2 regions of the Streptomyces sp. NPDC055955 genome follow, and region 2 is predicted to be linked to the other one. Evidence: riboswitches for the same ligand, from Rfam matches in the RefSeq annotation. Region 2 holds a riboswitch; the other holds the start of a gene.
What was found. A riboswitch is a leader RNA that binds a small molecule or an ion and turns the genes downstream of it on or off. The one in region 2 is predicted to bind ZMP and ZTP.

Region 1 (4,207 bases), on a different contig from region 2:
CACAACCCGACCGGCCGCCTCATGCCCGAACACGAGCGGCAGCGTGTCCTGCGGGCGGCGGAGCGGTCCGGTACCTGGCTGATCATCGACGAGACGCTGGCCGACCTCGCGCTCGACGTCGACCCGCCCTCTCCCTTCGCCACTCACGCCGCACGGGGCGGCGCCGGCCGGGTCATCAGCATCGGCTCGATGAGCAAGACCCATTGGGGCGGCCTGCGCATCGGCTGGCTGCGCGCGCCCGCACGTCTGGTCACCGAACTCGCGGGCCAGCGCGTGGCCACCGACATGGGCGGATCCGTCGTCGACCAACTCCTCGCCCTCACCCTCCTGGACCGCGCCGAAGAGCTTCTGCCGCCCCGCATCGAGCAACTGCGGGCGCAACGAGCCGCGTTGGCCAACGCGCTGACCGAGCACATGCCGCACTGGACCTGGCAACTGCCGCCCGGCGGACTCTCGTTGTGGGTCGACCTGGGGGAACCGGTGGCCTCCGCGCTGTCCGAACGGGCCCTCGACAACGGCGTCCGGATCGAGAGCGGCGCCTGCTTCGCCACCGACCCCGGCATCTTCGAGCAGCGGATGCGCATCCCGTACACGGCCCCGGCGGACACGTTGCGCGAAGCCGTCCACCGCATGGCGACCGCACTCGCCGCCGGCCTCCCGTCGGCGTCCGCCACGCGACGGCCGCACTGGATCGCCTGAGCATCGAAGGACGAAGGAGACCGCCGCACGGCGTATGGAGGTGAGGGTCCCGGGACGGGGCCGCTCTTTCGCCTCGCATGGCGCGGTTCCCCCTGTGCGGGCCGGCCGGTCGAGGAGCAGTGGGCCGCCCTCGGCGTCGAGGGGGACGGCGGCTCTTGGTTCGACGGGTACTTCCTCGGGCGCCTGCCACTGGGCCGGGCGCGCAGCGGGCCGCCGAGTTCGCCCGGTGTCTCCTGGCGGCGCCGCCGACGGGCGCGTACGAGCGGGAGTTCACGCTGATCACCGTGAACCGCAGGCCGGATCCGCGCCGATCGCCGCAGGAACGCTGCTGACCGTCGGGTTCCTCCTGGGCCGCGAGGAACCCGACGGTCCCGAGTGTCTCCAGATGCTGCCGTGGGGGAGGGAGAAAGAGACGGCCGCACGCCACGCCGGCTTCGAGGTGGGCGCACCGCTGACGCGCGGCCTCCGGCAGGTGGCGGCCGTCGGACTTCTCGACGCCGCCACCGACGAGGGATCCCGGAGGCGGGATCGGCGCGCTCCTGTCAGACGAGTGCGCGATCGAGGTCCGCACCGAGCTGGTGGAACGCCGCGGTGACCGTCTGAGCCAGGAGGACGGCGATGGTCATGGGGCCCACCCCGCCAGGGACGGGAGTGATCAGGCGGGCCCGCTCGGCCGCGGTGTCGAAGTCGACGTCTCCGACGTTGCCCGCGTTGTAGCCCGCGTCGATGACGACCGCGCCGGGCTTGATGTCCTCGCCGCGGATGAGCCGGGGCCGGCCCACGGCGGCCACCACGATGTCCGCCTCCTTCACGTACGCGCTCAGGTCGGCCGTGCGGGAGTGGCAGTAGGTCACCGTGGCGTCCCGGGCGAGCAGAAGCATCCCGGCCGGCTTGCCGAGGATCGCGCTCCGGCCCACGACGACGGCATGCCGCCCCGCGACGTCGACGTCGTACTCGTCGAGGAGCCGCATGATTCCGCCCGGCGTGCAGGAGACGAACCCGGGCAGCCCGAAGGCCATCGCGCCGAACGAGGTCATGGTGACGCCGTCGACGTCCTTCTCCGGTGCGATCGCCTCGAACGCCGCGCGCTCGTCGATGTGCGGGCCCACGGGGTGCTGAAGCAGGATTCCGTGCACCGACGCGTCCCGCGACAGCTCGCGGAGCGTGGCGACCAGCTCCGCGGTCGTCGTCTCGGCGGGGAGCTGGACGCGCCGCGACTCGATACCGGCCTTGGCGCAGCGGGCCTGCTTCATACGGACGTACGTGACGGAGGCGGGATCCTCGCCCACCAGGACGGTCGCGAGGCAGGGCGCCGAGCCCGTACGCCTCACCAGCTCCGCCGCTCGGGCCGCGCACTCCTCGACGAGGCGCCGGGCCGTGCCGGTGCCGTCCATGAGGTGGGCTGTCTGTGTCGGGGACATGGTCGCCTCCCAGGCGTCATCGACCATTCGCCCAGGCGCACGGCATACATCGACCCTTTGGTCGGGCCGCTCCCCGGTGGTTCTCCACCTCAGCGCCAGTCACGGCCCGTCCGACACTGTAACGGTGTCGCGTCCGCGACCGGGTCCGAGGGCCGTCTCTCAAGCCACCGCTCTCTATTTGAACGCGTTCAAATAAACGCGCTAAGGTGGTGCCCACTCGATGAGGGGGCGCCATGAAGATCGTGATACCCGGGGGCACGGGGCAGGTGGGGACGATCCTGAACCGTGAACTGGCCGAAGCGGGGCACGAAGTCGTGGTCCTCACGCGGCGGCCGGCGCGCGACGGCGAAACGCCCTGGGACGGCGAGACGCTCGGGCCATGGGCCGACGTCGTCGACGGCAGCGACGTCGTGATCAACCTCGCCGGACGCAGCGTCAGCTGCCGCTACACCCCCGCCAACCTCCGGTCCATGATGGACTCGCGCGTGCGGTCCACCGAGGTCGTCGGCGAGGCCATCGCCGCCGCCGCGCGACCTCCGAGGGTGTGGCTGCAGATGAGTACGGCGACCATCTACGCCCACGGCTTCGCCGCACCGAACGACGAGGCGACCGGCGTGCTCGGCGGCGACGAGGCCGGCGTCCCGGGCTACTGGGGTTACAGCGTCGAGATCGCCAAGGCGTGGGAGCGGGCGCAGGACCAGGTGGACACCCCGCACACCCGCAAGGTCGCCCTGCGCTCCGCGATGGTCATGAGTCCCGATCGCGGCGGCGTCTTCGACATCCTCCTGCGCCTGGCCAGGCTCGGCCTCGGCGGTCCCGTCGCGGGCGGGGGCCAGTACGTGTCCTGGATCTACGACCGTGACTTCGTCCGAGCGGTCCGGTTCCTGATCGAACGTGACGACCTGGACGGGCCCGTGAACCTCGCCGCCCCGGGGCCGCTGCCGCAGCGTGACTTCATGCGGGCTCTTCGTGCGGCGTGGGGGGCGCCGGTGGGCCTGCCCGCGACGAAGTGGATGGCCGAACTCGGCGCGTTCGCGCTCCGGTCGGACACCGAACTCCTTCTGAAGAGCCGCCGCGTCGTCCCGGGCCGGCTGCTCGACGCGGGCTTCTCCTTCGACCACGCCACGTGGCCCGATGCCGCCGCCAACCTCGCACGACGTGTACGCGGGGGACGCGACATCGCGCGGGACATGGCGCACGGGCCGGTGTGAGGCGGGGGCGTCACCGTCGGGCGACCTGAGCCGTCACCAGGGGAGCGGGCCCTCCGCGGCGACGTAGGTGCCGGTCGGTCCGTCCGGGCCCACCTGGGCCATGCGCACGATGATCTCGGCGCCCTCCTCGACGGTCTGGACGCCGGTGTGGGCGTTCAGGTCCGTCGCGGTGTAGCCGGGCTCGACCGCGTTGATCCGCATGCCGGGGAACGCCTTCGCGTACTGCACGGTGATCATGTTCACCGCCGTCTTCGACGCCGGGTAGGCGACTCCGGGGTACGCGTGGGTCGGCGTACCCGCGTCGGTGACCCGGGTCAGCGAGGCCAGGCCGCTGCTCAGGTTGACCACGACCGGCGCGTCGGACTTCTGCAGCAGGGGCAGGAACGCGTGGGTGACCCGCACGACGCCGAAGACGTTCGTCTCGAAGGTCGACCGCATCTCGTCGGCGGTCACGTCCGCGGCGCCGATCACGCCGCCGTCCGGGGTCCGGCCCTCGATGCCGGCGTTGTTGATCAGTACGTCGAGGCCGCCGTCGGCCTCGATCGCCTTGGCGGCGGCCGCCACGGACGCGTCGTCGGTGACGTCGAGCTGTACCCAGAGCGCGCCGAGCTGCTCGGCGGCGCGGCGTCCGCGCTCGGGGTCGCGGCTGCCCACGTAGACGGTGTGGCCTGCGGCGACGAGTCGACGGGCGGTCTCGAAACCGAGACCCTTGTTCGCTCCGGTGATGAGTGTTTTCGTCATGACACCAGCGTGCGGCGGTGCGGCGCCGTCAGCCAGGCGTCCCGTCTTCCTGGGACCGGCAGTACCAGGCGGGTGCCCGTCGCGGCCCAGGGTGTGCTCCACGGTCATCGCCCCGCTGCTCGTCCCGTCGAGTGG
Region 2 (4,207 bases):
CTGCCGTGGCGGGTCGACCGGGTCTATCCGGACTCGCCGGGCACGAAGGACGTCTGGATACACACAGCGACGCACGTGCCTGACTCCTACAACGGGTACTGGCACAAGGCGCGTAAGCCGGGTGAGCTGCGCGCGCTGCTGAAGGACCTCAAAGTCATGGGCGCGCGGTCCGAAAAGGGCGGGAGTCCGATCTTCCCGGTGCCCTGGCAGTCGCCCGACCGGTCCAAGGGAGCGCTCGGTGGAGCTCCGGCTCCGACAGCCGACGGCCGCGATGCCGGGCCTTCCGGAGGCGCGCGGGCCGTGGCAACCCGGGCGAACGGCGAGGTGGACTGGTGGTGGGCGATACCGGGGCTGGTGGCGGGTGCCGCGCTGGCTCTGGTGCTGCGTCCTCTGGCAGACAGGCTGCCGGGTCGTCGCGGGACGGGCGGGACCCCACCCGACGCGGGGCCGCGGCAGCAGCTGATCGATTCCTGAGGGGGCGCGCTCCAGCTCTCACGGCTGGGGGAACGCACTGACCGGCCCGTCGGTGCGGTTGATGACGGGCCGGTCAAGCGATCAGGTGAGGTCGACCTCCGGGTAGAGCGGGAAGCCGCTCAGCAGGTCGGACGCTCGCGTGGAGACCTCGTCGGCGACCTTCTCGTCCAGGACGTGCTGCGCCTTGGAGGGCGTGCCCTTGCTGGTGGTGCCCGCTTCGGCGGAGGTGAGCACGCGGTCGATGAGGCCCGCGACCTCGTCCATCTCCGCGGTGCCCAGGCCACGGGTGGTCAGGGCAGGGGTGCCGATACGGATACCGGACGTGTACCAGGCACCGTTCGGGTCGGAGGGGATGGAGTTGCGGTTGGTGACGATGCCGGAGTCGAGGAGCGCGTTCTCGGCCTGGCGGCCGGTGAGCTCGTAGGAGGTCGCGACATCGATCAGGTTGAGGTGGTTGTCCGTGCCGCCCGTGACGAGGGTGGCGCCACGGCGGGTCAGGCCCTCGGCGAGGGCACGGGCGTTGTCGACGACGGACTGGGCGTACTCGCGGAACTCGGGACGGCGGGCCTCAGCCAGGGCGACGGCCTTGGCGGCCATGACGTGCGGCAGGGGACCGCCGAGGACCATCGGGCAGCCGCGGTCCACCTGGTCGGCGAGCGAGTCGTCGCAGAGCACCATGCCGCCACGCGGGCCACGCAGCGACTTGTGCGTCGTGGTGGTGACGATCTGGGCGTGCGGCACCGGATCGAAGTCGCCGGTGAGGACCTTGCCCGCGACCAAGCCCGCGAAGTGCGCCATGTCGACCATGAGGGTCGCCCCGACCTCGTCGGCGATCTCGCGCATGATGCGGAAGTTCACCAGGCGGGGGTACGCGGAGTAGCCGGCGACGATGATCAGCGGCTTGAAGTCGCGGGCGGTGGCGCGCAGGGCTTCGTAATCGACGAGGCCGGTCTGCGGATCGGTGCCGTAGCTGCGCTGGTCGAACATCTTGCCGGAGATGTTAGGGCGGAAGCCGTGGGTGAGGTGGCCGCCGGCGTCCAGGGACATGCCGAGCATGCGCTGGTTGCCGAAGGCCTGACGGAGCTCGGCCCAGTCGGCGTCGGAGAGGTCGTTCACGTTGCGCACGCCGGCCAGCTCCAGGGCGGGCGCCTCGACGCGCTGCGCGAGGACGGCCCAGAAGGCGACGAGGTTGGCGTCGATGCCGGAGTGCGGCTGTACATAGGCGTGGCGGGCGCCGAAGAGCTCGCGGGCGTGTTCGGCGGCGAGTGCCTCGACGGTGTCGACGTTGCGGCAGCCGGCGTAGAAGCGGCGGCCGACGGTGCCCTCGGCGTACTTGTCGCTGAACCAGTTACCCATCGCGAGGAGGGTGGCCGGGGACGCGTAGTTCTCGCTGGCGATCAGCTTGAGCATCTCGCGCTGGTCGGCGATCTCCTGGCCGATGGCGTCGGCCACGCGGGGCTCGACGGCGCGGATCACGTCGAGGGCACTGCGGAACGCTACGGATTCGGTGGAGAGGGTGGGCTCTGACATGACTGACCTCCGGACGGATGGGACCTCCCCCGCTCGATCGAGGTCGAGAGCAGGAGGTTCACGGGTCGGCCCAGGCGCACGGCACACAGTTCACAGGCCGCTCCCCGATGGTCGGTCCCATCCCAGCGCGCCAGTCACGGCCCTGCGGGCCACACTACCGGGCGCGCCGCAGGACGAGGTTTCCCGGTCCACGATGCGAGCGACGATAGGAAGGGGTCACAAGCCCACGTCTTCGCGCCATCAGAGCTGTAAGAACGGAGATCCCGTGACTGCTGCGACTCCTCCGAATGCCGCAACGGAAGCCTTCGTCACCGCGTCCGAAGCGCACAGTGCGCACAACTACCATCCGTTGCCCGTCGTGGTCGCCACGGCGGAGGGCGCCTGGATGACGGACGTCGAGGGGCGCCGGTACCTCGACATGCTCGCCGGCTACTCGGCCCTCAACTTCGGCCATGGGAACCAGCGGCTCATCGAGGCCGCCAAAGCGCAGCTGGAGCGGGTGACGCTGACGTCCCGCGCCTTCTATCACGACCGGTTCGCCGCGTTCTGCACCCAGCTCGCGGAGCTGTGCGGCATGGACATGGTGCTGCCGATGAACACGGGGGCGGAGGCGGTCGAGACCGCCGTGAAGACGGCGAGAAAGTGGGGGTACCAGGTCAAGGGGGTGCTCGACGGAAGAGCGAAGATCGTCGTGGCGGGCAACAACTTCCACGGGCGCACCACGACCATCGTCAGCTTCTCCACGGACCATGAGGCGCGCGCGGACTTCGGTCCCTACACGCCGGGGTTCGAGATCGTGCCGTACGGCGATCTGACGGCGCTGCGCGGCGCTGTCACCGAGAACACCGTCGCGGTGCTGCTCGAACCGATCCAGGGCGAGGCCGGTGTCCTCGTGCCGCCGGCCGGATACCTGCCGGCGGTAAGGGAGTTGACCCGCGAGCGGAACGTGCTGTTCATCGCGGACGAGATCCAGTCCGGGCTCGGGAGGACCGGGCGGACGTTCGCCTGCGAGCACGAGGGCGTGGTGCCCGACATGTACGTGCTGGGCAAGGCGCTCGGCGGTGGGGTCGTGCCGGTGTCGGCGGTGGTGTCCAGCAGCGAGGTGCTCGGGGTGTTCAAGCCGGGTGAGCACGGGTCGACGTTCGGCGGGAATCCGCTGGCCTGTGCGGTGGCGCTCGAGGTCATCGCGATGCTGCGCACCGGGGAGTTCCAGCAGCGGGCGGCCGAGCTGGGCGAGCATCTCCATGCGGAGCTCGGGCTGCTGACGGGCACGGGCAAGGTGACGCAGGTGCGGGGACGCGGGCTGTGGGCGGGGGTCGACATCGATCCGTCGTACGGGACGGGAAGAGAGATCTCGGAGAAGTTGCTGGCCAAGGGCGTCCTGGTCAAGGACACCCACGGCAGCACGATCCGGATCGCTCCCCCGCTGGTGATCAGTAAGGAGGACCTGGATTGGGGGCTCGACCAGCTCCGGGCAGTCCTGGCGGCCTGACGGCGGTGTGCCTCCGACGCATGGGCGGCCGACTCGCGGTCGTCCGGCCGCTCACGGGGGCACGGCCGGGGGAGAGCCGCTGACTGGGGCACCGCCGGCGGAGGAACCGCTCACGGGCCGGTCGGCTCAGGCACACCCTCTACAGTCGCTTTGTGCTTCTTGGAATGCTTTGCGCGCTCGGGGCGGCGGTCTGTTTCGGTACGGCTTCTGTGTTTCAGGCGATGGCCGCGCGGGCCGCGGAGCCGGGGTCGGGGTCGGGTGTCGACGCCGCGCTGTTGCTGCGGGCGCTGCGGCAGTGGCGTTATGTCGCCGGGCTGGGGCTCGACCTGCTCGGGTTCGCGTTGCAGGTCGTGGCGCTGCGGTCCATTCCGATCTACGCCGTCGGGGCGGCGCTCGCCTCGAGTCTGGCGGTGACGGCGGTGGTCTCCACACGGCTGCTGGACGTACCGCTGAGCGGCGTCGAGTGGGGCGCTGTCGGGGTGGTCGTGGCGGGGCTCGCGATGTTGGGGCTGGCGTCGGGGGCGGAGGGAGAGCAGACCGGTTCGGACGTGTTGCGGTACGCGATGCTCGGGACGGCGCTCGGGGTGTTGGCGATCGGGGCGGTGGCCGGGCGGCTGCCGGGGCGGGGGCGGGCTCTCGCGCTGGGGCTGGGCTCGGGGTTCGGGTTCGGGGTGGTGGAGGTGTCGGTACGTCTCATCGACGACGTGTCGC

Region 1: another riboswitch for ZMP and ZTP. It lies ahead of ACFC96_RS37995 (bifunctional 5,10-methylenetetrahydrofolate dehydrogenase/5,10-methenyltetrahydrofolate cyclohydrolase); the one in region 2 lies ahead of ACFC96_RS21835 (glycine hydroxymethyltransferase).

What each region holds. Positions count from the first base shown of each region.
Region 1 is NZ_JBHJYS010000026.1:70,269-74,475, forward strand. Features, by position in the region: gene ACFC96_RS37990 (PLP-dependent aminotransferase family protein) at 1-699, shown strand, start outside; gene ACFC96_RS37995 (bifunctional 5,10-methylenetetrahydrofolate dehydrogenase/5,10-methenyltetrahydrofolate cyclohydrolase) at 1,242-2,120, opposite strand; ZMP/ZTP riboswitch at 2,143-2,233, opposite strand; gene ACFC96_RS38000 (TIGR01777 family oxidoreductase) at 2,354-3,331, shown strand; gene ACFC96_RS38005 (SDR family NAD(P)-dependent oxidoreductase) at 3,365-4,072, opposite strand.
Region 2 is NZ_JBHJYS010000010.1:203,009-207,215, reverse strand. Features, by position in the region: gene ACFC96_RS21840 (hypothetical protein) at 1-474, shown strand, start outside; gene ACFC96_RS21835 (glycine hydroxymethyltransferase) at 556-2,004, opposite strand; ZMP/ZTP riboswitch at 2,066-2,152, opposite strand; gene rocD (ornithine--oxo-acid transaminase) at 2,270-3,496, shown strand; gene ACFC96_RS21825 (hypothetical protein) at 3,661-4,207, shown strand, end outside.